4 regions of the Streptomyces sp. BA2 genome follow, and region 3 is predicted to be linked to each of the others. Evidence: riboswitches for the same ligand, from Rfam matches in the RefSeq annotation. Region 3 holds a riboswitch; each other region holds the start of a gene.

Region 1 (7,334 bases), 2.2 Mb from region 3:
GCAGATCAGCTTCTCGTCCGCCTCCAGGGAGAGCAGTTCCGAAATCGGTGCTCCTCCGGAGAGGTTGGGAGCCGCGTGCGTCTCCGGGAGCTGCGGGAGATCCACCACGGAGAGGCGCAGAAGGCGGCCTTCGGACGTCACCGCGCCCACCTCGCCCCGCGCGGTCGCGGGGACGGCGGAGACGATCACGTCGTGCTTGACGCGCTTGGTGTCGCTCTCGGCGAACGGCTCGCCATTGGCCGTACGGGCGAGGAGGCCCGTCGAGGAGAGGAGCACGCGGCACGGGTCGTCCGCCACCTGGAGCGACACCGTGGGTGCCGGGGTGCTCGCCGACTCCAGGAGGACCGTGCGCCGGTCGGTGCCGAACTTCTTGGCCACGGCGGCCAGTTCGGCGGAGACCAGCTTGCGCAGCTCCGCGTCGGACTCCAGGATCCGGGTCAGCTCCTCGATCTCGGCGTTGAGCTTGTCGCGCTCGGACTCCAGCTCGATGCGGTCGAACTTGGTGAGACGGCGCAGTGGCGTGTCGAGGATGTACTGCGTCTGGATCTCGCTCAGCGAGAAGCGCTCCATCAGGCGCTCCTTGGCCTGCGCGGAGTTGTCGCTGGAGCGGATGAGGCGGATGACCTCGTCGATGTCCAGGAGGGCGACAAGGAGACCCTCGACCAGGTGCAGCCTCGCCTGCTTCTTGGCGCGGCGGAACTCGCTGCGGCGGCGCACGACATTGAAGCGGTGGTCGAGATAGACCTCGAGAAGCTCCTTGAGGCCGAGCGTGAGGGGCTGGCCGTCCACCAGGGCCACGTTGTTGATGCCGAAGGACTCCTCCATCGGCGTCAGTTTGTACAGCTGCTCCAGGACGGCCTCCGGGACGAAGCCGTTCTTGATCTCGATGACGAGGCGCAGGCCGTGCGAGCGGTCCGTGAGGTCCTTGACGTCGGCGATACCCTGCAGCTTCTTCGAGCCGACCAGGTCCTTGATCTTCGAGATGACCTTCTCGGGGCCTACGGAGAAGGGCAGTTCGGTCACGACCAGGCCCTTGCGGCGTGCGGTCACGTTCTCCACGGCCACCGTCGCGCGGATCTTGAAGCTGCCGCGTCCTGATTCGTACGCGTCCTTGACCCCGGACAGGCCGACGATGCGGCCACCCGTGGGCAGGTCGGGGCCCGGCACGAAACGCATCAGCGTCTCCAGGTCGGCCCCGGGGTGCTTGATCAGGTGGCGGGCGGCGGCGATGACCTCGCCGAGGTTGTGCGGCGGCATGTTCGTCGCCATGCCTACGGCGATGCCCGACGCGCCGTTGACCAGGAGGTTCGGATAGGCCGCCGGCAGGGTGACCGGCTCCTGCTCCTGACCGTCGTAGTTCGACTCGAAGTCGACCGTGTTCTCTTCGATCGACTCCGTCATCAGGGACGTCGCGTCGGCCATCTTGCACTCGGTGTACCGCATGGCGGCCGGCGGGTCGTCGTTGCCGAGCGATCCGAAGTTGCCGTGGCCGTCCACCAGGGGCAGACGCATGGAGAAGGGCTGCGCCATGCGCACCAGGGCGTCGTAGATCGACGCGTCGCCGTGCGGGTGCAACTTACCCATGACCTCGCCGACGACGCGGGCGCACTTCACATAGCCGCGGTCGGGGCGCAGGCCCATCTCGTTCATCTGATACACGATGCGGCGGTGCACCGGCTTCATGCCGTCGCGGGCGTCCGGCAGGGCGCGCGAGTAGATGACCGAATACGCGTACTCGAGGAAGGAGCCCTGCATCTCGTCGACGACGTCGATGTCGAGGATCTTCTCCTCGAACGACTCGTCGGGCTGCGGGGTCTTCGTGCTGCGGCGGGCCATCGCTGCTGCGGCTCCTTCACGGTGTCTGCCAGGGCATCAACAAGATCTGACGCCGACCATCAACGGGATCTGACGCCGACCATTGTGGACTGTCCCACTGACAACGCCGACCACGACCCGGACTTCGGGGCCGACTACGCCGAGCGCGGAGCGGGAACTTCACAGGTTGTCGGCACGCTTGCATACAGTGGCAGGACTGGCAGAATTTCCAGCTTTTCGCGATCGAAGGGACGTACATGCCCATGGGTCACACGGCCACAGCCGAGGCCGGCTCCGGCGGCCTGACAGCGACCGAGCACCGGCTGGCCAACGGCCTGCGCGTGGTGCTTTCCGAGGACCACCTGACCCCGGTCGCCGCGGTCTGCCTCTGGTACGACGTCGGCTCGCGCCACGAGGTCAAGGGGCGTACGGGCCTCGCGCACCTCTTCGAGCACCTCATGTTCCAGGGCTCGAAGCAGGTGCAGGGCAACGGCCACTTCGAGCTGGTGCAGGGCGCCGGCGGTTCGCTCAACGGCACCACGAGCTTCGAGCGGACCAACTACTTCGAGACCATGCCCACACACCAGCTCGAGCTGGCCCTGTGGCTGGAAGCCGACCGCATGGGCTCGCTGCTCTCCGCGCTCGACGAAGAATCCATGGAGAACCAGCGGGACGTCGTCAAGAACGAGCGCCGCCAGCGCTACGACAACGTTCCGTACGGCACGGCCTTCGAGAAGCTGACCGCCCTCTCGTACCCCGAGGGCCACCCCTACCACCACACCCCGATCGGCTCCATGGCCGACCTGGACGCGGCGACGCTGGAGGACGCGCGGCACTTCTTCCGTACGTACTACGCGCCCAACAACGCCGTCCTGTCGGTCGTCGGCGACATCGACCCGGAGCAGACCCTCGCCTGGGTCGAGAAGTACTTCGGGTCGATCCCCTCGCACAACGGCAAGCAGCCGCCGCGCGACGGCTCGCTGCCCGACACCATCGGCAAGGAGCTGCGCGAGGTCGTCGAGGAAGAGGTCCCGGCCCGCGCCCTGATGGCCGCCTACCGCCTCCCGGAGGACGGCACGCGCGCGTGCGACGCGGCCGACCTGGCGCTCACGGTCCTCGGCAGCGGCGAGTCGTCCCGGCTCTACAACCGCCTCGTGCGCCGCGACCGCACCGCCGTGGCGGCCGGATTCGGCCTGCTGCGGCTCGCCGGAGCCCCCTCGCTCGGCTGGCTCGACGTGAAGACGTCCGGTGACGTCGAGGTCCCCGTCATCGAGGCCGCCGTCGACGAGGAGCTCGCCCGCTTCGCGGAAGAGGGCCCCACCGAGGAGGAGATGGAGCGCGCCCAGGCACAGCTGGAGCGCGAGTGGCTCGACCGGCTCTCCACGGTGGCGGGCCGCGCGGACGAACTGTGCCGGTACGCCGTCCTGTTCGGTGACCCGCAGCTCGCCCTCACCGCCGTCGGGCGCGTCCTGGACGTCACCGCGGAAGAGGTCAAGGCGGCCGCTGCGGCCCGCCTGCGCCCCGACAACCGCGCGGTGCTCGTGTACGAGCCCATCGCCCCTGAGGCCGCCGAAGCCACCGACGAGGACGAAGAGGAGGCCGCGAAGTGACCGAGGCCGCAACGATGCAGTTCCACCCGCAGCCCCAGGCGGGCACCGCACGGCCGTGGGCCTTCCCCGCGCCCGAGCGCGCCACTCTGGACAACGGCCTCACCGTGCTGCGCTGCCACCGCCCCGGCCAGCAGGTCGTCGCCGTCGAGGTCCACCTGGAGGCGCCGCTGGACGCCGAACCCGAGGGCCTGGACGGCGTCGCCACGATCATGGCGCGGGCCTTCAACGAAGGCACCGACAAGCATTCCGCCGAGGACTTCGCCGCCGAACTCGACCGCTGCGGCGCCACCATGGACGCGCACGCCGACCACCCCGGCGTCCGCGTCTCCCTCGAAGTCCCGGTCTCCCGCCTCCCGAAGGCGCTCGGCCTGCTCTCCGACGCCCTGCGCGCCCCCGCCTTCGCGGACAGCGAGATCGAACGCCTCGTACGCAACCGCCTGGACGAGATCCCGCACGAGGCCGCGAACCCGGCACGCCGCGCCGCCAAGGAGCTCTCCCGGCAGCTCTTCCCGGCGACCTCACGCATGTCGCGCCCCCGCCAGGGCACCGAGGAGACGGTCACGGCCATCGACTCGGCAGCGGTGCGCACCTTCTACGAGAAGCACGTGCGTCCCGCCACGGCGACCGCGGTCGTCGTGGGCGACCTGACCGGCATCGACCTGGACGTCGTCCTCGCCGACACCATCGGCGCCTGGACGGGCGGCACCGCCGAGCCGCGTCCGGTGCCCCCGGTGACGGCGGACGACACAGGCCGTGTCGTCATCGTGGACCGCCCTGGCGCCGTCCAGACGCAGTTGCTCATCGGCCGCGTGGGACCGGACCGGCACGACCGCGTCTGGCCCGCGCAGGTGCTCGGCACGTACTGCCTGGGCGGCACCCTCACCTCACGCCTGGACCGCGTCCTGCGCGAGGAGAAGGGATACACCTACGGCGTACGGGCGTTCGCCCAGGTCCTGCGGTCCGCTCCGGACGGCAGCGGCGCCGCGATGCTCGCCATCAGCGGCTCCGTGGACACCGAGTCCACGGGTCTGGCCCTCGACGACCTGTGGAAGGTCCTGCGCACCCTCGCGGCCGACGGCCTGACGGACGCCGAACGCGACGTGGCTGTCCAGAACCTGGTGGGTGTGGCCCCGCTCAAGTACGAGATGGCGGCGTCCGTCGCGGCCACTCTCGCCGACCAGGTCGAGCAGCACCTACCGGACGACTTCCAGGCCCAGCTGTACCGCCAGTTGGCCGCCACCGGCACCGTGGAGGCCACAGCCGCCGTGGTGAGCGCCTTCCCCGGGGACCGTCTCGTGACGGTGCTCGTCGGTGACGCCGCGCAGATCGAGGAGCCCGTCAGGGCGCTCGGCATCGGTGAAGTGAGTGTGGTCACGGGGTGAGCGCGGGGTGACTGCGGGCTGAGGGGCAGTCAGGACATATCGGGACCCCAGTGGCGAGAAAACGCCACTGGGGCCCTCATATGTCCGAATTGGTATGGAGGTTACGTGTCTGACCTGTGGCGTGCGCTACAAAAGCTCTGATCCGTTTGTCGTTTGAAAGACGCCCCGCTTAGCGTCTGGTCCGGCTGTTCGTCATGCAGTACGCCGCACCCGCGGCACCGGACAGTCATCGCCGAGTCCCCGTACGGCGCGAGCCAGGGGAGCCGGGGACCCACATGTCCCCTTGGGGTGAATCGGGAACCTCGCCGTGAGGTGAGGGACCCGTAGGAGACCTTCCTGCTCCGAACCCGTCAGCTAACCCGGTAGGCGAGAAGGAAGGAAAGGATCAGCCGCTTCATGGCGTTCACCCGTGCCACCGGGAAGCACCGTCGCCCGAGCCGCCTCACGCGTACGACCGCGAACGTGGCGGGCGTCGCCGCCCTCACCACCACTGGTGTCATCGGAGGCCTGGCCGCTCCGGCGCTCGCCGCCGACGACGCGGCTCTTGAGCACACCGGCCTCACCCAGGCCATCTCCGTGGGCGACTCGCTCGCCCAGAGCATCGACGCGCAGGCCGCTGCCCAGCAGCAGGCCGCCGACGACGCCGCAGCCGCCAAGAAGGCCGAAGAGGCCGCCAAGAAGAAGGCCGCAGAGGCGAAGCGCAAGGCCGAGGCCGAGGCGAAGGCCAAGGCCAAGAAGGAGCGCGAGGCCAAGGAGCGTGCCGCTCGCGAGGCCGAGCGCAAGCGCCTCAACAGCTACGTATCGCCGATCACCGGCTCGTCCATCTCCACGGGCTACCAGACCGGCGGCGCCATGTGGTCCTCCGGCAGCCACACCGGCGTCGACTTCCACGCCGCGTCCGGCACCTCGGTCCACGCGGTCGGCTCCGGCACCGTCGTCGAGGCCGGCTGGGGCGGCGCCTACGGCAACAACGTGGTCATCAAGATGAACGACGGCACGTACACCCAGTACGGCCACATGTCGTCCCTCGGTGTCACGGTCGGCCAGGCGGTCACCCCGGGCCAGCAGATAGGCCTCTCCGGCTCCACCGGCAACTCCAGCGGCCCGCACCTCCACTTCGAGGCCCGCACCGGCGCGGACTACGGCACGGACATCGACCCGGTCGCCTACCTCCGCTCGCACGGCGTCAACGTCTGATCCACGCCGATCCAGGCGGTCGCGCGAAGCGCACCTGATTCAACGAAAGCCCCGGCTCGTCGAGAGCCGGGGCTTTCGCCGTTCTCGTATCTCCTTTGGCCAAAAGTATCCCTGGATTTCGGCCGACCGTCGGAAATTCAGCCGTTCTGCAATAGAGTCGCTGAACAGGCGTCGATCGACCGCGTTTCGCGGGGATTAAGGCGGAGGTCAGGCATGCGCATTCCCGCGCACTCGGTATGCACGGCCATCCGGGACGACATCGTCTCCGGTGTCTACGAACGGGGTGGCCGGCTCACCGAGGAACTACTGGCGCGCCGCTATGGGGTCTCCCGCGTCCCCGTGCGCGAGGCCCTGCGCACCCTGGAGGCCGAGGGGTTCGTCGTCACGCGCAGGCACGCGGGCGCGTGCGTCGCGGAGCCCACCGAGCAGGAGGCGGCCGACCTCCTGGAGATACGCGCGCTCCTGGAGCCGCTGGGCGCGGCCCGCGCCGCACAGCGTCGCACGGAGGCGCACCTGAAGGTCCTGCGCGGCCTCGTCAGGCTCGGCCAGGAGCGGTCGAGGCGCGGTCGGAGTGAGGATCTGCGCTCCCTGGGCGGCTGGTTCCACGAGACGCTCGCCCAGGCATCCGGCAGCCAGGGCCTCACGGCACTGCTCACCCAGCTCCGGCACAAGATCGCCTGGATGTACGTGGTCGAGACGTCGGCCGCCCCCGCCGAGGCCTGGGCCGAGCACGCCGCGATCGTCGACGCGGTCGCCCGCGGGGACGCGGAGCGGGCCAGGTCGCTCACCGCCGCGCACACGGAGCGGACGACGGCCGCGCACCGGCTGCGCCTCGGGCGCAATCTCCCGGGTGTGAGGGGTTCGCAACATTCCGTAAACACTGCGGGTCTGCGCCTTTAACAGAGGCGCCGTATACAAAGAAGTGCTATTCGGCGGGGCATTATTTCTGCTGCCCGAATTCAATGCGGGATGCTCGGTAAACGGGGCGGCGGCAGAAGCAGTAAAAACGCTGAAGGGCCCGCCCCTATTTCGGGCGGGCCCTTCAGCGTATGAGTACCAGTCTTTACTAGACGGTCTCGGGGAGTTCCTCGAGGCCGTCCGCGACCAGCTTCGCCAGACGGTCGAGAGCGGCGTCCGCGCCCTCGGCGTCGGAGGCGAGGGTGATCTCCTCGCCGCCCTGCGCGCCCAGACCGAGCACCGCGAGCATGGAGGCGGCGTTCACGGGGTTGCCGTCAGCCTTGGCGATCGTCACGGGGACGCCCGCGGCGGTGGCCGCGCGGACGAAGATGGAGGCGGGTCGGGCGTGAAGGCCCTCGGCCCAGCCGACGTT
Region 2 (7,334 bases), 570 kb from region 3:
GGCCCGGCTCAGGCGGCCGGCGATCTCGCTGACCTGCTCGTAGGAGACCCGGGAGTGGTGGATCGCCGCGGAGTCGTACTCATCGAGGCCGAGCGCGATGGCGGCCACGGTGGTCACCGAGCCAGCGAGGCCGACCAGGGTGCGGGCCTCGCCGATCGGCACCGTCCGCTCCGCCAGGTCGAGCGCCGCCCCGATGTCGGCCCGGACGGCGTCGAGTTCGGCGGGCGCGGGCGGGTCGGTGCGGATGTGCCGCTCCGTCAGGCGCACGCAGCCGATGTCGACGGAGCGGGCGGCCCGGACATGGTCCTCGCCGACGACGAACTCCGTGGAGCCGCCGCCGATGTCGACGACCAAGTAGGGCTTGGCCAGGTGATCGCTTCCCGCGAGCTCCTTCGTCGCCCCCGTGAAGGAGAACTCGGCCTCCTGGTCACCGCTGATGACCTCGGGCTCGACGCCGAGGATGTCCAGGACCCCTCGTACGAAGTCGTCGCGGTTCTCGGCGTCGCGGGACGCGGAGGTCGCCACGAAGCGGATGCGCTCCGCGCCGTGGGACTTGATGACCTCGGCGTACTCACGGCAGGCGGCGAAGGTGCGGTCGAGTGCCTCGGGGGCCAGGCGGCCCGTCTTGTCCACGCCCTGGCCGAGGCGGACGATCGTCATCCTGCGGTCCAGGTCGACCAGTTCGCCGGTCTGCGGGTCGGCGTCCGCCACGAGCAGGCGGATCGAATTCGTACCACAGTCGATGGCTGCGACGCGGGTCACTTGGCGGGCTCCTGCTCGGCGCACGGCGTCACGCACGGTCCCTTGGCCCACCACTGCGGCAGCATCGCGATCGCCTCGTCGCCCAGCGGGTTCACGCCCGGGCCCGCGGCCAGCGAGTGGCCGACCAGGACGTGCAGGCACTTCACGCGGTCCGGCATGCCGCCCGCGCTCGGGAAGCCCTCCAGGACCTCGATGGCGTCACGGCGCGCGATGTAGTCCTCGTGCGCCGCGCGGTACGCGGCCGCCAGCTCGGGGTCCGTCGTCAGCCGCTCCGACATCTCCTTCATGACGCCGTTGGCCTCAAGGGTGCCGATCGCGGAAGCGGCCCGCGGGCACGTCAGGTAGTACGTCGTCGGGAACGGCGTCCCGTCCGGAAGGCGCGGCGCCGTCTCGACGACGTCCGGCTGCCCGCACGGGCAGCGGTGGGCGATGGCCCGCAGGCCGCGCGGCGGACGGCCGAGCTGCTGCTTGAAGGCCTCGACGTCGGCGTCGGTGGGCTCGGTGCGCGGGGTGGTCGGCGGGGGCGTTTGCATGCCTGTCTTTCGATTGGTTCCGTAGAAGTTCTGTCGGGCTCAGTCGGCGGCCGGGCGGTCGGCCTTGTCGACGCCGTCCCAGACGTTCGAGTACCAGGGCCTGGCGGCGGCCCCCTGGTCGGTGCGCTGCTTCTTCGCCGCCTCGGGGTCGATCACCGTGTAGCCGGTCTCGCCCGGCATCACATAGTGCAGCCGGTCCCGGATGCGCTGCTCCGCGTACGCGTCGTCCCGCCAGCGGGCCTTCTCGTCGCGCAGCTTCTCGACGTTCTCGCGGCGCTCGGCCTGCTCCTTGCGCTGGTCGGCGATCTCCGCGCGCTGGGAGACGTACTGCCTTATCGGGTAGGCGAGCGCGACGACCAGCGAGCAGAGCACGAGCGCCAGGAGCGCGGCGCGTCCCGTGAGCCGGGAGCGGCGCGCCTGGCGCTTGGTCTGGGAGCGGTAGACACGCTCCGCGGTCTGCTCGCCGAGCAGTCGCAGCCTGGTCGCGGTGGAGAACCGGTCGCGGTCCTTCACGGCCATGTGTGCCGCCTCCCCGATACGTACGTACGTCCCCGCACACGGTACGGGACCGAGTACGGGGACGTAGGTAACTACAGGGTGGCTACGCCTCAGCCCTTGAAGCGCGGGAAGGCGCTGCGGCCGGCGTACACCGCGGCGTCGTCGAGGATCTCCTCGATGCGCAGGAGCTGGTTGTACTTGGCGACGCGCTCGGAGCGGGCCGGGGCGCCGGTCTTGATCTGGCCGCAGTTGGTGGCGACGGCGAGGTCGGCGATGGTGACGTCCTCGGTCTCACCGGAGCGGTGGGACATCATGCACTTGAAGCCGCTGCGCTGGGCCATCTCGACGGCGTCCAGGGTCTCGGTCAGCGAGCCGATCTGGTTGACCTTCACCAGAAGGGCGTTGGCCGACTTCTCCTCGATGCCACGGGCCAGGCGCTCCGGGTTGGTGACGAACAGGTCGTCGCCGACGAGCTGGACCTTGTCGCCGAGCTTCTCGGTGATGGCGTTCCACCCGGCCCAGTCGTCCTCGAACAGCGGGTCCTCGATGGAGACGAGGGGGTACGAGGCGACGAGCTCCTCGTAGTACTCGGTCATCTCGGCGGCCGAGCGGGACTTGCCCTCGAACGCGTACGAGCCGTCCTTGTAGAACTCGGAGGCGGCGACGTCGAGCGCGAGCGCGATCTGCTCACCGGGGACGTAACCGGCCTGCTTGATGGCCTCGAGGATGAGGTCGAGCGCGGCGCGGTTGGAGTCCAGGTTCGGGGCGAAGCCGCCCTCGTCACCCAGGCCGGTGGACAGGCCCTTGTCCTTCAGGACCTTCTTCAGCGTGTGGTAGACCTCGGTGCCCCAGCGCAGGGCCTCGGAGAACGACTCGGCGCCGATCGGCGCGATCATGAACTCCTGGATGTCGACGTTCGAGTCGGCGTGCGACCCGCCGTTCAGGATGTTCATCATCGGAACGGGCAGCAGGTGCGCGTTCGGGCCGCCGAGGTAGCGGAAGAGCGGCAGGTCGGAGGCCTCCGACGCGGCGTGCGCGACGGCGAGCGAGACGCCGAGGATGGCGTTGGCGCCGAGCGAGCCCTTGTTGTCGGTGGCGTCGAGGTCGAACATCGCCTGGTCGATCAGGCGCTGCTCGGTCGCGTCGTACCCGACGAGCTCCGGGCCGATCTGCTCGATGACGGCGAGGACGGCCTTCTCCACGCCCTTGCCCTGGTAACGGTTGGGGTCACCGTCACGGAGTTCGATGGCCTCGAAAGCACCGGTGGACGCACCGGACGGAACGGCGGCACGACCCGTGCTGCCGTCGTCGAGGCCGACCTCGACCTCGACCGTGGGGTTGCCTCGGGAGTCCAGGATTTCCCGGGCTACGACGACGTCGATGGACGGCACGAGCATCTCCTTCTGGGATGTGACGCGGGTACGCGGGGCGTTGGCCTCGCGGACACGAGCCTAACCGGCTCCCGGGCAACAGCCAGCCGAGCGACCGTCCTGTGGACAAACCGAGAGCAAAAAGTTTCCGAACGGAACAAAGCGGTGGGGGCAGCGGTGGGGACAAATGACCCCCGCCCCGGTGCGTACGGGGGATACGCGCACCGGGGCGGGGAGGATGGCGCCTCGCGGGACCTAGCTGAGGTGGAGCTGCTGGCCCGGGTAGATCATGTCGGCGTTGTCGATGATGTCGCCGTTGAGCTTGTACACCTTGTGCCAGCCGCCCTTGACGTCCTTCGCCTCGGCGATCTTGGAGAGGGTGTCGCCCTTCTTGACCTTGTACTCGCCGTCGCCCTTCTTGACCGTCTTGCCGGTCGGGGTCTCGACGGTCTTCTTGGACTCGGTCTTGGGGGCCTCGGCCTTGGGCGCGGCCTTGGGAGCGGCCTGCTGCGGCTGCTCGGTCTGGGCGCTGGGCGCGCTCTGCGGCTGCTGCTCCTGGGGCTGCTGCTGCGGGGCGCTCTCCTGCGCACCGCCACCCTCGTTGGAGGCGCTCGAGAGGCCGACGCCGCAGCTCGGCCAGGCACCCTTGCCCTGACCCGCGAGGACCTTCTCGCCGATCTCTATCTGCTGGGCCTTGGAGGCCTTGTCGGCGGTGGGCGCGTACTTCGTGCCGCCGTACGCGGCCCAGGTGGACGACGAGAACTGCAGGCCGCCCGTGTAGCCGTTGCCGGTGTTGATGGACCAGTTGCCGCCGGACTCGCACTGGGCGACGGCGTCCCACTCGGAGTTCGTCGCGGCGGAGGCCTGGCCGGCCGCCATCAGCGGGGCCGCGACCGCGACACCGGTGACGCCGGCGAGCGTGGCGACACGGGTGGCCTTGGACGGGCGGCGGTGCTTGCCCTTGCTGGAAAACAGCATGAGTGATCCCCTCACCGACGCCTGCGAGGTGAGCTGTCGGGTTCGGGCCGATGAAGTTGCCCGGCCGCGCTTCCTGAGCGCGACTTAACCCCTAGCCGTTCCCGTCCGCTCTCCGCCTCGCTCTCGCGATGCTGAACGGCCGGGCCCGGCGGAAACCTTGGTTCCCCCGCTCCTGCCTACGGCGCATTACGCGACGACTGTTCCCGAACGGCCGTTGGCAGGACTCGGCGTACCGACCGGCGGGGCCCGCTGTGGCGAGCGGTCACGACCGTAGTCATGCGATCGCCCGAATTTCAAAGACGATCAGGGCTTCTGAGACCCATGTCTCACTTGCGCCAATTGGGACATCGAGCAAAAAGCGACTCGCCAACTACCCCTACTTTTCGCCCAAATCGAGGCTCTGACCGGGAAGGATGAGATCGGGGTCGGAGCCGACCGACTGCTCGTTCTCGGCGTACAGCTCGGCCCACCCGCCCTTCACGTCGTGCTCGTCGGCGATGGCCCAGAGGTTGTCTCCGGAGCGGACCGTGTACGTCCCCTCGGAGCCGTCCTTCTGACGCTCGTCGCCACGGGAGGCGTGCCGGCCCGAGCCCTCGCGTGAGGCGTCGCCTGACGGCTCGTCGTCCGCGCTGTCGCCGCGGTGGCGGCCTTCGCCCTCACCGGCGGGAGGGGTGGGAGCGGGCGAAGTGGCATCGTCCTGCCCGGACTTGTCCGGGTCACCGGACTTGGTCGAGTCGTCCGGCTTGCCGGACTCGTCGTGATTCTTGTCTCGCGCTTCGTCGTCGGCGTCCGGCTTCTCGGAAGCTTCCTCAGAGGGCTTCCCGGAAGGCTCGGCACTATCCGAGGGGTCGGCCGACTCGCTCGGTGACGTGCTGGGCTCGCTCGGCTCGGACGACTCGTCGGACCCGGTCGGCTCCGACGGCTCGTCAGAAGGAATCGTCGTGATCGGGGCGCCCGGGTCGACGTCGGCGGCGGCGCCGTCCTGGGTGAGTCCCGCGATCGGCGCGCAGCTCGGCCAGGCCTCGGGCCCCTGGTCGTCAAGGACCTTCTCGGCGACGGATATCTGCTGCGAGCGGCTTGCCAGGTCGGCGCTCGGCGCGAAGTCGAGGCCGCCGTACTCCTCCCAGACCTGCTGCGAGAACTGGAGCCCGCCGTAGTAGCCGTTGCCCGCGTCCGCGCTCCAGGATCCGCCGCTCTCGCACTCCGCGAGCTTGTCCCACGTGGCGGTGTCCGCCGCGCTCGCGCTGGTGGCGCCGAGCAGCGGGATGGCGATGGCCGATCCTGCGACTCCTGCCGCGACGATCAGGGCCGGGGCCTGGCGGGGGCGTCGGTGACGACCATTGCCGGAGAGCATGCGGTTGCCTTTCGCGTGGCTGGAGCGACGACTGCGGCACGGGATGCCGAGTCGTCGTGAACGTAGCGGCAGTCGAACGCTTGTCACAAGTCGATGCAGCGGAGATCACGTGAAAGTCACAGTCTTGACGGTCCGTCAGTTAAACGTCGTTTCAGGGGCCGAATATTTGCTCTTCTGTGCGGGTGTGAACCCCACGGGCAGGGTGCGGAGTCCGCGCATGATGAGCCCGCCGCGCCATCTCAAATCACCAGGTTCCGCCGCGAGACGCAGGTCAGGGAGGCGCCGCAGGAGGGTCGCGATGGCGGCCTGGCCTTCGAGCCGGGCCAGCGGTGCGCCGAGACAGTAATGAATGCCATGGCCGTAGCCGAGGTGTTGGTTGTCGCGGCGGGAGAGGTCGAGCGTGTCCGGCCGGTCGAAGCGTTCGGGGTCACGATCGGCGGCCGCGAGGACGACGAGGACGGGGTCGCCGGCGGCGACGCTCTCCCCTCCGATGGTCAGCGGCTCGGTCGCGAACCGCCACGTGGCGAGTTCGACAGGACCGTCGAAGCGCAGCAGCTCCTCGATGCCGGTCTCCAGAAGGGCGGTGTCGCCTTCCCCCAGGGATTCCTGGAGCCGCTCACGCTGCTCGGGGTGGGTGAGGAGGGCGTAGGTGCCGTTGCCGATGAGGTTGACGGTGGTCTCGAACCCGGCGAAGAGAAGAATGAAGGCCATCGCTGCGGCCTCGTTCTCGGTGAGGTGCTCGCCGTGGTCGGAGGCGCGGATGAGCCCGGAGATGAGGTCGTCGCCCGGTTCGAGGCGCTTGCGGTGGATCAGCTCGGCGAGATAGCCGCGCATCTTCTTCACGGACCGGGCGACCCCTCCCCTGGGCCCTCCGCCGTGGCGGATCATCATCCCGGCCCAGTCGCGGAAGTCGTCCTGGTCCTCGCGGGGCACGCCGAGCAGGTCGCAGATGGCGTAGATGGGGAGCGGGAAGGCGAAGTCGTGGATGAGGTCGGCCTCCCCCTTCTCCACGAACTGGTCGATGAGCCGGTCGGTCAACTCCTGCACGCGCGGCGCGAATTCGGCGACGCGGCGGGGCGTGAAGGCCTTGGAGACGAGGCGGCGCAGGCGGGTGTGGTCCGGCGGGTCGATGTTGAGCAGATGCGTCATGAGGTTGGCGCTGCGCTCGCCCGGGATGCCGGTCTTGCTCTTCGCGTGCGCGGGCTCGCCGTGATGGGCCGGGTTCTTGCTGAGCCGCTGGTCGGCTAGCGCCTGCTTGGCATCGGCGTACCGGGTGACCAGCCAGGCGTCCACGCCACTGGGGAGCCGGGTCTTGTGCACGGGGGCGTGCTCGCGGAGCCAGGCGTAGGCGGGGTAGGGGTCGGTGGCGAACTCCCAGGTGAAGAGCTCTGGCCCCTGGGCCTCGGGCGGGGTGGCCCCTGCGGGGCAGGCTGCGGGAGGCGCCTCTGCGGAGGCCGGCGGCTGGTCTTGCATGGGTCGACCGTATCCGCGGTTAGCGGTCTTCTTTCCCCGAAGCCCTGCGCACCCCCCATCACCGGCTCCGCCGAGTTCGTCCTCAAACGCCGGACGGGCTGGGATTCCCCTCCGCAGCCAGCACTGCATCCCGATAAGCCCGCGCCGCACCCCGCAGCGCCGCCTCCGGATCCACGCCCTCCGCCTCGGCCTGTAGGGCGAGCGCAAGGAGTTCGTAGCCGACTCCCTCCCCGGAGGGGAGGGCGACCTCAAGCCCCGCCGTCCGCACCCGCGAGGCCAGCTTCGCCGCGAGGGCCAGGCCCGGCTGGCCCAGGGGGATTCCCTCCGTCACCGACGAGCGCTGCTTCTCCTCGGCCTTCGTGCGGA
Region 3 (7,334 bases):
AGCTCCAGCCTCCGCCCGCCCGGCATGTGGGGGCTATTCCCGCATCCCCAACTCCGGGAGGGCCCTCGTGAGGATGCGGTGGAGGGGAGCCGCGCATCCTCACGCTTGGGGATCGCCGTCACACACCGGCGGCGATTCCCAAGCCCGGCCTCACGACCGGTCCGTCCCAAGTCTCCCACCGCAGGCCGCCACTGGACCGGTTCCGTAGATATCTCGCTCACCGATGCCCTGTCGCCGTCAGCGTCTGTCGTTGTCCAGCTGAAGTCGGTGGAGCAGCACGGCGCGGGCGGCGGCGAGCAGGGGGAGGTCGTGGGTGAAGGCGTGGGAGCGAAGCCGGACGAGGGCCTGGGCCGGGGGTATGCCGAGTTCGGTGGCCAGGTACCCGGTGGCCTGGTGGACCTCCGCGAAGTACAGGTCGCTGTACTGGACGTCGAGGAAGCCGGTGGCGTCGGACCGGGCGGCGAGGTTGACGACGAGGCCGGCCAAGGCGTTGGCCAGGGCGAGGGAGTCGGCGAGTTGGCCGTCGGCCAGCGGGCCCGGGACGGTGCGGTGGCCGGTGAGCACGCCCAGCGTGATGACCCCGATCCTGAGAGGTAGCGCGAAGACCGCGGCGATGCCCAGGTCGGCCAACGGGCCGGCCAGTCCGGGCCAACGATCGGTCGCCACGGCCGCGACGTCAGGTATCAGCACCATCGCGGATTGCTGCGCCGCCTCAGGGGTGGGGCCCTGGCCCTGGACCCGCTGGAGATCTTCGAGCGCGCCGCTCAGCAGGCCGCTGTGTTGCAGGAGTTCGGCGTCCTGGCCGCCGGGAGCAAGGGCCAGTGCCAGGCCGTCAAGGCTCAGCAGTCGTGTGCAGGCGGTCAGCGGCAGCAGCGGCATGCCTGCCCCGCGATAGGAGGTCAGGGCGAGCAGATGTGGGGCCATCGGACGATCCGGCACGGCGCACCGCCTTTCCAAGGCTGCCGGTCAGGTGCTGGTGCCGGGATCCAGTAACGGCCCCTCGGCGGTGCCGTCCAGGACCTGCAGCGCCACGGCAGTCAGCGGGGCCCGCCGTTCGCGGGCGTAGCGGCGCATCAGGCGGAACGCTTCGTCGACGTCGATCTGACGGCGGTTGGACAGCGCGCCCTTCGCCTGCTCGATGATGACCCGGCTGTCCAGGGCCTGCTGCAGTTGGCCGATGACGCTCCGGTGTTCGTGTGCCGCCCATTGCTGGAGGATGCCGATGGTGGCGGTGTCCGCCAGTGCCTGGCCCAGCCGCAGACCGGCGGGGGCCAGCGGGTGGGTCTGGTCCCTGAACAGGTTCAGGGCGCCGATGACCTGACCGCGCAACTGGAGCGGGGCGGCCACCACCGAGGTGAACCCCGCCTGCCGCGCCTGCGGCGCGAATCGCGGCCACCGCACCTGGGCGTCGGCATCGTCCAGGCGTTCCTCGGCGACGGAAGTCCCGCGGCGGTAGCAGTCGTGACAGGGGCCTTCGTCCCACTCCACGCCGGCCAGCTCAAGACGGCGGGTGTTCTCGTCGGAGGCTGCCACGTCCACCACCGGACCGTGTGGCAGCGCAAGCACGACCCCGGCCGCACGGACATCCAGAAGGTCCACGCAGTGCTCGGTCAGTTGGTGCAGGAACGCGATGACGTCGAAGTCCTTGACCAGCGTGTCGGCGAGTTCCACGAACGCCGTGGCCAGCCGCTCCTCACGCGATGGATCCGTCATGGCGCACTCAGCGCCCCTTCCCCTTTTTGCACACTGCGGAAGGGACGAGGTGATGACCTGCGGAGTGCGGCGTTCTCCCGCCCACGACAGCCCGTCGACCGGAACCGACCCGGCAGCGCGATGATTGGGCCAGACACAGAGGGCTGGGAAAGCATCCGCTGGCGGGTATCGCACTTCTCAGGAGCCACCGACTACCGGCATCAGACCGACGCACAACCTGCTGGGGACGTCACGGATCCCCTCCACCGTACTGCGAATCGCCGCCACAAACCGGGCATGCCTCCTCCCGATCACCGGAAGGAGACACAGGCCGTGTCCTGGCCCCTGAGAACCGGTTCGCTTTCACTCCCCCTGATGGCGTAGAGTTGCATTCAACGGCGCGGGGTGGAGCAGCTCGGTAGCTCGCTGGGCTCATAACCCAGAGGTCGCAGGTTCAAATCCTGTCCCCGCTACTAAAGACCGAAGGCCCGGATCCAGAAATGGATCCGGGCCTTCGGTGTTTTCCGCCGTGACCGGGTCGGTAACCCGCTCGGCCCACACCGCTCGCCCCGCGTCGCCGCACCGGGAACCCTGAATGAGTGGGGCAGCGAGAAGGAAGCGGCGGGGGCGGCGGCGAGCGTCCCGATGTCCGGCACGAGCGCGCGCTCGTGCGGGCCCTCCCCCTGCTGCTCATCGTCGTCGGGGTCGTCTACGACCTCTCGACCCCGCCCAGGTTCACCGCCGCGCCCCTCTTCACCGCGGCCCCGCTCGTCGCCGCGCCCTTCTACTCGCTGTTCGGCACCACCCTCATCGGCGCCTGCTCCTGCGCCGCCGTGCTCGCCCTGCACTTCAAGAACAACACCGCCACCGACGTCGAGGCCGTCACCGAACTGATCACGGTGGCGACCGTCGCCGTCCTCGCTGCCGTCATCAACCGCGTCGTACGCCGCAGCGACAAGCAGCTCGCCTCCGCCCGCTCCATCGCCGAGGCCGCCCAGCGCGCCGTACTGCCGCAGCCGGACCCCCGCATCGGCGGGCTCGATATCGCGGCGCGGTACGAGGCCGCGGAGGCGGACGCGTTCATCGGAGGTGATCTGTACGCGGTGCAGGACACCCCGCACGGCGTACGCGTCATCGTGGGCGACGTACGGGGGAAGGGCATGGGCGCGGTCGCGGCCGTCGCCGTCGTGATCGGGGCGTTCCGGGAGGCCGCCGAGCAGGAGGCCACGCTGGAGGCCGTGGCGCAGCGCCTGGAGCGGGCCCTGGCGCGCGAGGGAACGCGGCGCGACGGGCTCGACGCCTTCGAGGGGTTCACCACCGCTGTCCTCGCGGAGATCCCGCACGGCGACGGTCCGGTGCGCCTCATCAACCGCGGGCACCCGGGGCCGCTGCTCCTGCGCGGCGACGGGCGGCTGTGCGTCCTGTCCGCCACCGAGCCCGCGCTGCCGCTCGGGATGGGCGATCTGGGCGTCTGGCCCGACCGCGCGGACGAGACGGAGTTCCCGCCGGGGGCGATGCTGCTGCTCTACACCGACGGGCTCTCCGAGGCGCGTGACATCCGGGGCGAGTTCTACAACCCGGCGGCCCGGCTCGGCGGCCGGATCTTCCCGGGGCCCTACGGACCTGACGCGCTCCTTGCGACGCTCGTCGAGGAAGTGCGGCGGCACACCGGGGGTGGAGGGACCGACGACATGGCGCTGCTCGCGGTGCGGCGGCCGATGTCACCGGCCGTGACCGAAGAACACCACTCCGCATAACAACTGACGTACTGTCAAGGAGATGTGAAGCTCCGGTGTGTGAAGAAGTGGGGTCAACTCGCCCCGTTCCAGACCTCGGTGTCCCGATAAGTACGGGCCAAAGACGTTAACGATCAGTCGGAACAGCTTGGAATACGACCCCGCTGTCTATTAACGTTCGATAACGCAGCGCGGTCGTCCCAGCCGTCACTCGAGTCGGCTCCGCGCGCACGCGCCTAATCCCGAAAGGGAGCCGGGGAACCACTAATTGGGGTGAATCGGGCATCTGTGCCTCCGTGCCAGATGTTCGTAGGAGACCTTCCTGCTCCGAACCCGTCAGCTAACCCGGTAGGCGAGAAGGAAGGAAAGGAGTGCGCCCCAGTGGCGTCCAACCGCCCTGCCCCCCAAGGCGTGTACGTACCGAATGACGACGATTTCGGTGGGTGCGACGACAATTCCTGGGAGGAATGGAATCCCACCGAGGAGTCCATCCGTCCCGTCCGCGGCAGGCACCGCGTCCACAAGCGGGGCGGTGGCGGGCTCGCCCGCAGCTCCACGGTTCTCGGCGTAGGCGTCATCGCCGCCGTCGGCGCGGGCGGCATCGCCACCGCGCAGGGCGGCAAGCCCCCGGTCGCCATCGAGATGCCGGACCTGTCGGCCGTCACGGACTCGCTGCCGGAGGCCAAGTCGCTTCCGGGCGTGGGGTCTTTGATATCCGACGACTCGTCTGACTCGGGCTCCGCGGACAACGGCGTGACGACCGCCGCCGCGCCCCTCAGCGCCGCGGGCCTCAGCACCGCCGACGCCGAGCAGGGCACCACGGACGCGGGCGAGGCACTGCGGGCCCGCATCATGGAGCAGGCCGAGAACCAGCAGGACCAGGCGGACGACGCGGTCCAGAAGGCGGCCGAAGAAGCCGCCGTCAAGCAGGCCGCCGAGCAGGCCGCCGCCGAGCAGTCCGCGGCCGAGAAGAAGATCGCCGCCGAGCAGGCCGCCGCGAAGAAGAAGGCCGAGGCCGCCGCGAAGAAGAAGGCCGAGGCGGAGCGCCTGGCCAAGCTCGCGAAGAGCTACACCCTCCCCGTCGCCTCGTACACGCTCACCGGCACCTTCGGTCAGCCCGGCTCCATGTGGTCCTCCGGCTACCACACCGGCCTGGACTTCGCGGCTCCCACGGGCACGCCCATCAAGGCCGTCCACTCCGGCACCATCAAGGAAGCCGGCTGGGCGGGGGCGTACGGCTACCGCACGATCCTGGAGCTCGACGACGGCACCGAGGTCTGGTTGTGCCACCAGTCCTCGATGAACGTCAGCGTCGGCCAGAAGGTCACCACCGGCGAGACCATCGGCCGCGTCGGCGCGACCGGCAACGTCACCGGGGCCCACCTCCACATGGAGGTCCACCCGGGCGGCGACTCCACCGGGGTCGACCCGGCGGCGTGGCTGCGCGGCAAGGGCCAGTCGCTCTGAGACGGCCCTTCTGAAGCAGCCCTTCTGAAGCAGCCCAGAACCCCGGCGGTCCTGGCGACAACCCCCCGACGTCAGGGCTGCCGGTTCGGCAGGCCCGTTCACGGACCGGAATCGGCGTCCCGCTGTATGGAATTCCGTGGTCCGTACAGGCGTTGAGCCCCGTATGACTTCTCTCCGCAAGCTTGGCTCGTCCGACCTCGAGGTCTTCCCGCTCGCCCTGGGCGGCAACGTCTTCGGCTGGACGGCCGACGAGGCGCAGTCCTTCTCCGTGCTCGACGCCTACACCGCCGCCGGCGGCAACTTCATCGACACCGCCGACGTCTACTCGGCCTGGGTGCCCGGCAACAAGGGCGGCGAGTCCGAGACCGTCATCGGCAACTGGCTCGCAGCGCGCGGCAACCGCTCCGACGTCGTGCTCGCCACCAAGGTCGGCGCCCACCCCGACTACAAGGGCCTGTCCGCGAACACCATCAAGTCCGGCGTCGAGGAGTCGCTGCGCCGCCTGCGCACCGACTACATCGACCTCTTCTACACGCACTACGACGACCCGACCGTCTCGGTCGAGGAGATCATCGGCGCCCTCGACGAGCTGGTGACGTCCGGCAAGGTGCGCGCCATCGCCGCGTCGAACGTGACCCCCGAGCGGCTCCAGGAGTTCCTGGACTTCTCCGACCGCGAGGGCCTCGCGCGCTACTCGGTGCTTCAGCCGCACTACAACCTCGTCTCGCGTGACACCTACGAGGGCCCGCTGGAGCAGGTCGCATCGCGCTCCGGCCTGGCCGCCGTCCCGTACTACGCGCTCGCATCGGGCTTCCTGACCGGCAAGTACCGCCCGGGTGCGGCGGTCGACAGCGCGCGGGCCGAGGGCGCGGGCAAGCACCTGGGCACCGACCGTGGCCTGCGCGTGCTCGCCGCCCTCGACGAGATCGCCCAGGCGCGCGGCGCCGAGCTCGCGACCGTGGCTCTGGCGTGGCTCGCGGCGCAGCCGACGGTGGCGGCGCCGATCGCGTCGGCCCGTACGGTCGAGCAGCTGCCGGCGCTGCTCGCGGTGGGGGAGCTCGAACTGACGGACGCCGAGGTGTCGGCGCTGACGGCGGCTTCCGCCTGAGCCGAGGCCCGGTCAGCCGCGGTAGGGGTTGTACGCGGGGTAGGGCATCGCAGGCTGGGCGTACGGATATCCGTAGGGGGGCTGCTGGGGGTACGGCTGCGGGTTGGGGTGTGGGTACGGCTGCCGGTACCCGTACGGCGGTGGCATCGGTACGAGCACGGGTGCCGTCGCCTGCGCCGCGTAGGCGAGGGCGGGCCGCGCGGCCTCGCGGCGTTCCCACAGCGCGTGCAGCAACTCCCGCTCCCGTACGACGAAGTCGGCGCCCGCCCTGCCCCGGCGCCCCCGGTGCCGCAGGAGCGCGAGAGACGTCGCGTACGTCTCGTACTGGGCGACCGTGCGCGCCGCGGCCTTGCCCTGGGTGTACGAGGCGTAGTCGCGGGCGAGGGTGCGGGCGCGCATCGTGCCGAGCGCGTAGGGCTCGGGCGCGGTGAGCCAGCCCGCGATCACGTAGGCGGGCAGTTCGGCGCGCACGATGCGCAGGCCGCGCTGCCTGATCCAGATGACCAGCCAGGTGAGCAGTCCGAACGCGGGCAGCATGAACAGGGCGTACACGGCGAAGAAGCCGTACTCCCCGAAGCTTGCCGAGCCGTTCCACAGGGCGTGCAGGCCCATCGCGAGGAGCAGCCCGCCGAGCGGCAGCAGGACGCGCCGCCAGTTCTGACGGTCGGCGCTGAGCGCGGCGATGCCGAAGCCGATGCCGGTGAGCACGGTGAACAGCGGGTGCGCGAAGGGCGACATCACGACGCGTACGAAGAAGGTCGCCGCCGTCACGGAGGCGAGCCCCGTCCCGCCGTTGAGCTGGTCGGTGCCGAAGGCGCTGCCGAGGTAGAGGATGTTCTCGGTGAACGCGAAGCCGGTGGCGGTCACTCCGGCTATCACGACGCCGTCGACGATGCCGGTGAACTCGCGTCTGCGGAAGAGGAAGACGAGCAGTACGGCCACGGCTTTCGCGCTCTCCTCGACGATCGGCGCTATGACCGTCGCGCCGAGGGTGTCCGCGCTGGTGGGGTCGGCCGTGGCGGTGGCTATCCAGCGGGTCGCGAAGCTGTTCGCGACGATGGCTATGAGGGCGGCGGCGCAGGCGCCCCAGGCGAAGGCGAAGAGAAGATTCCGCCAGGGGCCCGGCTGGACGCGTTGCAGCCAGCGGAAGGCGGCCACCAGGAGCGGTACGGGCAGCGTCGCGAGGCCGAGCCCGACCAGGAAGCCTTCGGTGCCGGTCTGTTCCCTGACCAGGGCCAGGATCACAAGGCCCGACAGGGCGAGCAGCGTGACCAGGGCGGCCGCGCGTATCGCCCGCCGCTGCCACCAGCGCGCGTGCCGCAGCCCGGCGG
Region 4 (7,334 bases), 4.2 Mb from region 3:
CGGGCTTCTACATGGTGCTCTTCCTCGCCGGACTCCAGCGCATCAGCCCCACCCTCTACGAGGCTGCGGCCGTGGACGGGGCGCGGCCCGGCTGGCAGGTCTTCCGCCACATCACGTTCCCGCAGCTGAAGGCGACATCGGTGGCGGTGGTGCTGCTGCTCGTCATCAACGCCTTCCAGGCGTTCGACGAGTTCTACAACCTGCTCTCGGACTCCCGCGGCTACCCGCCCTACGCCAGGCCCCCACTCGTCTACCTCTACTACACGGCGCTCGGTCAGGGACAGAACCTCGGTCTCGGCAGCGCGGGCGCCGTCCTGCTCGCCCTGATCATCGCGGTGGTGACGGTGGGTCAGGCGAAGTGGTTCGGGCTCGGCAGGAAGGAGGCGGAATGAGAGGCCACACGAGGGACGACGCAAGGGTCAGGGCGGGCCGCGCGCTGCGCCTCTCGCTGCTGATAGCACTCGCGCTCCTGTTCCTGATCCCCTTCTACCTCCTTGTCCGCAACGGGCTCTCGTCCGAGAGTGACATCACCTCGCCCGAGTGGACCTTCTTCCCCTCCTCGCTGCGCTGGGGGAACGTCAAAGAGCTCTTCGAAGACACCTCCGTACCGTTTGCGCGCTCCCTGCTCAACTCCTCGCTCATCGCGGTCGCGACGACGCTCGGCACGCTGCTGCTGGCCTCGCTGGCCGGCTACGGCCTGGCCCGCATCCCGTACCGCCACGCGAACAAGGTGTTCTACGCGATCCTCGGCACGCTGATGGTCCCGGCCTCCGTCACCTTCGTCCCGACGTTCGTCCTGGTGTCGTCGCTCGGCTGGGTGTCGACGCTGCGCGGTCTGATCGTCCCGACGCTGTTCTCCGCCTTCGCGTGCTTCGTATTCCGGCAGTACTTCCTCGGATTCCCAAGGGAGTTGGAGGACGCGGCGCGCGTCGACGGGCTCGGATACTGGCGCACGTACTGGCGGGTGGTGGTGCCCAACTCCCGGCCCGTCTTCGCGGCGGTGGGCACGATCGTCTTCATCGGCGCGTGGAACTCGTTCCTGTGGCCGCTGGTCATCGGACAGGACCGCGACGCATGGACGGTGCAGGTGGCCCTGTCGTCGTTCACCACGTCCCAGGTGATCAGGCTGCACGAACTCTTCATCGCGGCCGCTGTGTCGATCGTGCCGCTGCTCGTCGTGTTCCTGTTCTTCCAACGGTGGATCGTGGCGGGGGTGGAGCGGTCGGGCATTGACGACTGACTATCGACGACTGACTATTGACGACTGACTTACGATCTTCCGCATGCAGAGCGCGGACATCGCAGTTGACGGAGAAGACCTGCGCCGGGTCGTCACTCTGGCCATCGACACCCTGAGGGATGCAGATCCCGACGCCTGGGAGGCCAAGGCGGGAACGCTCGAGTGGACGTGTTGGGAGACGCTCGAGCATCTGGCCGACGATCTGTTCACCTACGCCGCGAGGTTTGGGCTCGCCAAGCCGCCGATGTCAACGGTGTTGCCGTTCCGGACGAGCAGTGACCGAAGTGGTGGGCCGGAGAATGTCATCTTCGTTGATCGGGCCTCGGGACCCGAGGGTCTCCTGACCATCCTGGAGGCGTGTGGAGGCTTGCTGGCGTCCGTGCTGCGCACGGCACCCTCAACCACCGTCGCTCACCACGTCTTTGGGCCCTCGGACCCAGAGGGCTTTGCTGCCATGGCAGTCGTTGAAACCCTTGTGCACACCCATGACATCACTCAGGGGTTGAATCTGGAGTGGTCGCCGCCGAGGGATCTGTGCGAACGGGTCCTGCAGAGGCTCTTTCCCCACGTCGCCATTGACTGTGACGTCTGGCAGATCCTGCTGTGGGCGACGGGACGCACCGCCCTCCCTCATCGCCCACGACTCACCGAGTGGCGCTGGTACGGCACGAAGGGCGTGTGAGTGCCCACCGCGCGACTGGGGCGAACGCATATTGGTTTGCCGCCGGTCAGCCCTCTCGGATAGGAAGCCGGCCCCGGACAGGCCTGAGCCCCGGGCGCCTGGCGCGCCGGGGCTCAGAGGGGACGAGAGGGATGATGCGAGGGGGGTGCGGTCTAGTACGGGCCGTTCACGTTGTCGATCGAGCCGTACCGGTCGGCCGCGTAGTTGCAGGCGGCAGTGATGTTGGCGACCGGGTCGTAGCTGTCCAGCGAGGTGCCGGGCACGTGGTAGGCGTCGAACGTGGGGCCGATGACCTGCAGGAGTCCCTTGGAGGGGGTTCCGGCCACGGCGTTGGAGTCCCAGTTGTTGATAGCCAGCGGGTTGCCGGAGGACTCGCGCATGATGTTGCGGTGGATGCCCTCGTAGGAGCCGGGGATGCCGCGCTGGGCCATGATGTCGAGCGATTCCTTGATCCAGCCGTCGAGATCGTTGGTGTACGACTTCTTCGCCGGGGCAGAGGCGGGCTTCGCGGCTGCGGTGTCCTTGCGCTCGGAGCGGTCTGCTCGCTCGGCGGTGGCCTTCTCGCCGAGGGTGAGCTTGATACCGGGGTGGATCAGTGCCGGGTCACCACCGAGGGCGTCGCGGTTGTCCTCGTACAGCTTCTTCCAGCCGCCGCTCAGCGAGTGCTCTCGGACGATCTTGGAGAGGGTGTCGCCCGCTGCGACGACGTAGGTCTTCGGGGCAGCGGCGGGCTTGGCGGCCGGGCCTGCCTGCGCGGCGCTGGCGGCGGTCGCGCCGAGGACCGGGAGCACGAGCACGGCCCCGCCCGTGCCTGCGGCGGCGATGCCACGGGTGAGTGAGCTGGACTTGGGACGGCGGTGCTTTCCCTTTGCAGGCATGACGAATTCCTCTCCGTCGCCTACGAGGTGAGCTGTCGGGTTCGGACGGGAGATGTCCGGTCGCACTGCGCATGCGACTTCACCCCGAGCCGTTCCGGAATCCGGATCGGCGGCTTACCTGGGTCCCCCGCTCCTGCCGAGCGAAAGTGAGTGATGGGAAGGGTTTCCGGACAGCGGCAGGATTCGGCGTTCCATCCGGATTGACGGTGACGTTAAGCGAGAAAGCCCGGACGGAACAAGAGCGGAATTCGAATAGGGAATGCGCGAGGCCAGTCCTTGATGACCGGAACCGCCCACTTTCTTTGATCAAATAGCCCCAACTTTCTTTACGCAGAACGGAAGTGCGCTCAGCGGCTCCCCGGGAGGCGCGAGCTGTTGGTGTGACCTATTCCACTGAATGGGATGCGGGCTGGAGGGCGACTCGATGGCGTATCGGATCGCGCCATTTCGCATGAGTATCCCGCAATGCAGGCATGGCTTTATATACATTACCAATACTGAGCAAAAGCATTTCTTACGGGCAAGATGGACATGGTGCGAAGTTCACTTTCCCTGCCAAAGCGGGCATATTGAATGGTCCGGGTCCTGCTGCGCAACGCGCATAGCGCGAGTGCCAGCCGCTCCCGACGTCACCGAGGCGACAGCGCACGGCCTCACTCACCAGATCGAGCAGCTCCCGGCATCTAGAGCCGAAATGGGGAAATCAATGTCGACGAGGGGGCGGAGGTTGGAGATGCTCAATCCCCGTATTGGGGCGACCTGTTGTATTCCCTATCCGATCTGCATTTTGAGAATCCCGACTCTTCGCCCGCTCCGCCCACACGTCGAACCTCTGGTCCGTCATGCCACCACGATCCCTGACTCTCGCCTTGGTGCAGGGCGAGTTCAGCCGCATCGAAGCCGAACCGGACAGCCCTTCCGCACACGCGGCCGGAACCGGCACAGCGCTAGATGTCGCTGTCGCCGCTGGGTAGTTCGTTATGGCCTTCACTCCAGTTGTTGACCCACCCGCACACCCCGCACGCGTAGCGGCCGTTGACGCCCGATACCTCGGTGCCGCACCGGCGGCAGTCCGTCGTAGTGATCTCCTGAGATTCCAGGAACGCCATGGCCAGCGTCTGGGGCCTTTCGGATGTCATGACCCCGACCCTATCCACGAGGCTGACGGCGACCTGGCGAGGGGGCGCTCGCGCGTGAGGATCCAACCGGGAGGGGCGTCAGCCTCTAGGCGGTGAAGAAGTCGACGAGCGCGCGGGCGATCTCGCCGGGCGCGTTCTCTGTGGGGATGTGCCCCGCATCTGGAATACGTACGAGCGCGGTGTTCGGGATCTCCGAGGCGAACCGCTCGGCGTACTCCACCTTCTCGAAGGCATCCTCCTCGCCCCAGATCAACAACTTGGGCGTCGTGGACCGCCGCAGCGCGGGCGCGAGATCAAGGGTGTAGCGGCTGTCGGCCGCGCCTGCCAGGGCCATCCAGGAGCGGCGTACCCGCGCATCGGTCCACGGCTCCAGATAGTCCGTGATCAGCTGCTCGGTTGCGGCGCCGGCCAGTGCCGCCGTCACCGCCCGTCGGCGGGCGTCGAGAACGTCGTCGGCGGTGGCCCCCGCAGCGTCCCCCGGGCTCCGGAACCGGGCCACGTGAGGCGCCGGCCAGGAGTCGTAGGTGACCGAGTTGACCAAGGCCAGCCGGGACACCTCCAGCACATCGTGGACGAGGAGATGCTGGGCGACGGCGCCGCCGATGTCATGACCCGCCACGGCGATCGGCCCGGAGATCTTCAGGGCGGACGCAAATCGTGTCACCCAGTCCGCAATGGCCGGGACCGTGGCAGTTTTCAGGGTGAGTTCGCCTCCCGAGCGCCCAAGCCCGGGGAGATCGACCGCAATAGGCCGCAGCCCCGCCTCAGCCAGGCGGTCCATCACAGGGAGCCAGACCCGGCTCCAGTACGTTCCGTGCAGCAGCAACACGGCGGGGCCGTCCTGCTCCACGGTCAGATAGCTCGCTGATTCGCCGTCGACCTGGACTCCGGTCCTCAGCACTCCCGTTTCGCTCGTCTCACTCATGGGACCACTGTGACCCGGGCCCGGCCGCCCGGCCCAGAGTCCAGAAAGACACCGGCGGGTACATTCCTGCCATGAACCCGCATCGGGTAGTGGCACTGCTCAACCCGCCCCAGTCGCCCTTCGAGCTCGCCTGTGCCGCCGAGGTCTTCGGCCGCGTCCCGCAAGATGCGACGGCCCGCTACAGCTTCCGGATCTGCGCCGAGACGCCTGGACCCCTGCGGACCACCGTCGGCTACGCGATGCTCGTCGACGCCGGGCTGACAGCCCTCCAAGAGGCGGACACCGTGGTCATCCCCGGCTGGCAACCGCCCGGCGCTCCCGTGCCGACGACCGTCACCGAGGCACTGCAGGCCGCCCACCAGCGAGGGGCGAGGATCGTAGCCATCTGTACGGGGGCGTTCGTGCTCGCGCAGGCCGGACTGCTCGACGGCCGTCGCGCCACCACCCACTGGCGCGACACCGCCCAACTCGCCGCCGCCTTCCCCGAGGTGCAGGTGGACCAGGACGTGCTCTTCGTGGACCACGGCGACGTGGCGACCAGCGCCGGGACCGGCGCGGGCATCGACCTGTGCCTGCACCTGGTCCGTTCCGACCACGGTGCCGCCTACGCCGCGCAGATCGCCCGGCACATGGTCCTGCCGCCCCAACGCGAGGGCAGCCAACTCCAGTACGCCGCACAGCCCGCACCGGCCAGGACGGACGAGTCATTGGCGCCGCTGCTGGAGTGGGCCACCTCCCGCCTCGACACCCCCCTGACCCTCGCTCGCCTCGCCGAACACGCCGGACTGTCCAGCCGGACCCTCGCCCGCCGGTTCACCGAACAGCTAGGCACCAGCCCGGGCCAGTGGATGCTCGCCCAGCGCCTCGACGCGGCACGGGTGCTGCTGGAGCAGACCGACCTGCCGGTCGAAGCCATCGCCACCCGGGTCGGACTCGCCTCGGCCGTCAACCTGCGCCGCCGTTTCCGGGCACATCTGGGCACCACACCGGGCGCGTACCGACGGATCTTCAGCGAAACGTGAGCGTGTGGCTGGGCGTCGGCCTATGGGCGTCGGCTGTGGAAAATGCCCCAGCTGGCATATACGTCTGCGCATACACCTCAACGACTGACCACGATGTGGACGGCGACGAATTGGTGGACCGTCAGGACACCGTCCGTCGCGCCGAGCAATTGATCGCGGGCTTGCACGAGCCCGCTGAGTCTCACCGCGCGCGAGCTGTTCTACGAGGAGCGCAGACGTTCTGGGAAGGAATGGCGAAACTGGCAGGAATCCGCGAGGACGGCTTGATGACGGAAACGGCGTTTGTCGACGCCCTTGAACAGGCCGTTGAGACCGGAGTGATCACCGAACTCGTGGGACCGGCCGTGGAAGCCCACGTCGCACTCGTGGACCGTAACGGCGACGGTGTGGTGAGCCTTGAGGAGTTCATCGTCGCCCAGCAGGTGTTCGGGCAGGGCGGACAGATCGCGCGCGATGCCTTCGCGGCGATGGACCGGGACGGCGACGGGAGGGTGACGGTCGACGAGTGGCAGGAAACAGTGCTCGAGTTCTACACGAGCACTGACCCGGGCGCCCCGGGAAATCTGGTGCTTGGCCTGCGAGGCTGAGCGGCCTCGCGGTTGCCCATGGCGTCCCGAGCGGGGACTTTGACTTTGTCCACCGCAGCCGGCTGCCCCGTCAGCTCGTGCCGCGTAGTGCGCGGTCGAGGAGGACTTCCGCTGCCGCCCGCGCGTGCCGGCCGTAGTCCGCTTCTCCCAGCACCATGGCACGACTGGCCGCGCCGTCCGCGAGGGTGACCAACTGTTCGGCGAGTGCGGCGGGTTCCCGGCAGCCCAGTTCCCTCACCAACGCGGTGACCAGCCGCACCATCCGCAGTTTCTGTTCGCGGGCGTAGGAATGGACCGCGTTGTTCGGGTCGGGGAACTCCGCGGCGGCATCGATGAAGGGGCATCCGCGCACCGGGGCCCCGACCGCCACGGGCTGGTCGAACAGTCCCAGGATCCGTTCCCTTGGGGGGAGTTCCTCGCGGGTCAGCACGCTCTCCAGGGTGGCGCCCGACGACGCGAGGTCCTGAAGGTGGGCGATGACCAGATCGCCCTTGGTCCGGAAGTGCGCGTAGAGCGTGCGCTTGGACACCGGCGCTTCCTCCGCGACCTGTTCCATGCCGGTCGCGTTGATCCCCTGAGTCGCGAACAGTTGGGCGGCGGCAGCCAGGATGCGCTCCCGGCCCCCACGTCCCCGCCGTTGAGGTGCCGTAGTCGTCGTGCCCATGGAGCAAGTATACGTCTGCGTTTACTTCGACGGCTCGGCTCGCTAAGGTCGACTCCAAGGTAAACGCGTCCGTTTACAAGTCTCGTCACCGAGGAGTGCTCCATGCGAAAGCCGGTCCCCACCGAGCTGAGCGGCTGCGCGGAGAAACTGATACGCGGCCGTCACGCGACACGCGCGTTCCGTCCGGAGGCTGTGCC

Evidence for each region. A riboswitch is a leader RNA that binds a small molecule or an ion and turns the genes downstream of it on or off. The one in region 3 is predicted to bind cyclic di-AMP.
Region 1: another riboswitch for cyclic di-AMP. It lies ahead of E5671_RS33750 (M23 family metallopeptidase); the one in region 3 lies ahead of E5671_RS23455 (peptidoglycan DD-metalloendopeptidase family protein).
Region 2: another riboswitch for cyclic di-AMP. It lies ahead of E5671_RS20860 (LysM peptidoglycan-binding domain-containing protein); the one in region 3 lies ahead of E5671_RS23455 (peptidoglycan DD-metalloendopeptidase family protein).
Region 4: another riboswitch for cyclic di-AMP. It lies ahead of E5671_RS04885 (LysM peptidoglycan-binding domain-containing protein); the one in region 3 lies ahead of E5671_RS23455 (peptidoglycan DD-metalloendopeptidase family protein).

The regions. Positions count from the first base shown of each region.
Region 1 is NZ_WSRO01000002.1:6,864,745-6,872,078, forward strand. It holds gene E5671_RS33735 (DNA gyrase/topoisomerase IV subunit A) at 1-1,836, opposite strand, end outside; gene E5671_RS33740 (M16 family metallopeptidase) at 2,079-3,425, shown strand; gene E5671_RS33745 (insulinase family protein) at 3,422-4,807, shown strand; cyclic di-AMP (ydaO/yuaA leader) riboswitch at 5,028-5,191, shown strand; gene E5671_RS33750 (M23 family metallopeptidase) at 5,204-6,004, shown strand; gene E5671_RS33755 (GntR family transcriptional regulator) at 6,218-6,904, shown strand; gene E5671_RS33760 (HPr family phosphocarrier protein) at 7,071-7,334, opposite strand, start outside.
Region 2 is NZ_WSRO01000002.1:4,053,913-4,061,246, forward strand. It holds gene E5671_RS20840 (Ppx/GppA phosphatase family protein) at 1-762, opposite strand, end outside; gene E5671_RS20845 (DUF501 domain-containing protein) at 759-1,295, opposite strand; gene E5671_RS20850 (FtsB family cell division protein) at 1,335-1,814, opposite strand; gene eno (phosphopyruvate hydratase) at 1,904-3,184, opposite strand; gene E5671_RS20860 (LysM peptidoglycan-binding domain-containing protein) at 3,419-4,141, opposite strand; cyclic di-AMP (ydaO/yuaA leader) riboswitch at 4,145-4,335, opposite strand; gene E5671_RS20865 (LysM peptidoglycan-binding domain-containing protein) at 4,518-5,495, opposite strand; gene E5671_RS20870 (cytochrome P450 family protein) at 5,631-6,968, opposite strand; gene E5671_RS20875 (nucleoside triphosphate pyrophosphohydrolase) at 7,051-7,334, opposite strand, start outside.
Region 3 is NZ_WSRO01000002.1:4,622,207-4,629,540, reverse strand. It holds gene E5671_RS23475 (GAF domain-containing protein) at 238-939, opposite strand; gene E5671_RS23470 (GAF and ANTAR domain-containing protein) at 967-1,713, opposite strand; tRNA gene E5671_RS23465 (tRNA-Met) at 2,092-2,165, shown strand; gene E5671_RS23460 (PP2C family protein-serine/threonine phosphatase) at 2,292-3,449, shown strand; cyclic di-AMP (ydaO/yuaA leader) riboswitch at 3,652-3,798, shown strand; gene E5671_RS23455 (peptidoglycan DD-metalloendopeptidase family protein) at 3,810-4,895, shown strand; gene E5671_RS23450 (aldo/keto reductase) at 5,059-6,003, shown strand; gene E5671_RS23445 (PrsW family intramembrane metalloprotease) at 6,016-7,334, opposite strand, start outside.
Region 4 is NZ_WSRO01000002.1:466,677-474,010, reverse strand. It holds gene E5671_RS04900 (ABC transporter permease subunit) at 1-392, shown strand, start outside; gene E5671_RS04895 (carbohydrate ABC transporter permease) at 389-1,240, shown strand; gene E5671_RS04890 (maleylpyruvate isomerase N-terminal domain-containing protein) at 1,284-1,922, shown strand; gene E5671_RS04885 (LysM peptidoglycan-binding domain-containing protein) at 2,075-2,800, opposite strand; cyclic di-AMP (ydaO/yuaA leader) riboswitch at 2,803-2,959, opposite strand; gene E5671_RS04880 (hypothetical protein) at 3,748-3,939, opposite strand; gene E5671_RS04875 (alpha/beta fold hydrolase) at 4,025-4,864, opposite strand; gene E5671_RS04870 (GlxA family transcriptional regulator) at 4,936-5,886, shown strand; gene E5671_RS04865 (EF-hand domain-containing protein) at 5,982-6,473, shown strand; gene E5671_RS04860 (TetR/AcrR family transcriptional regulator) at 6,544-7,137, opposite strand; gene E5671_RS04855 (nitroreductase) at 7,240-7,334, shown strand, end outside.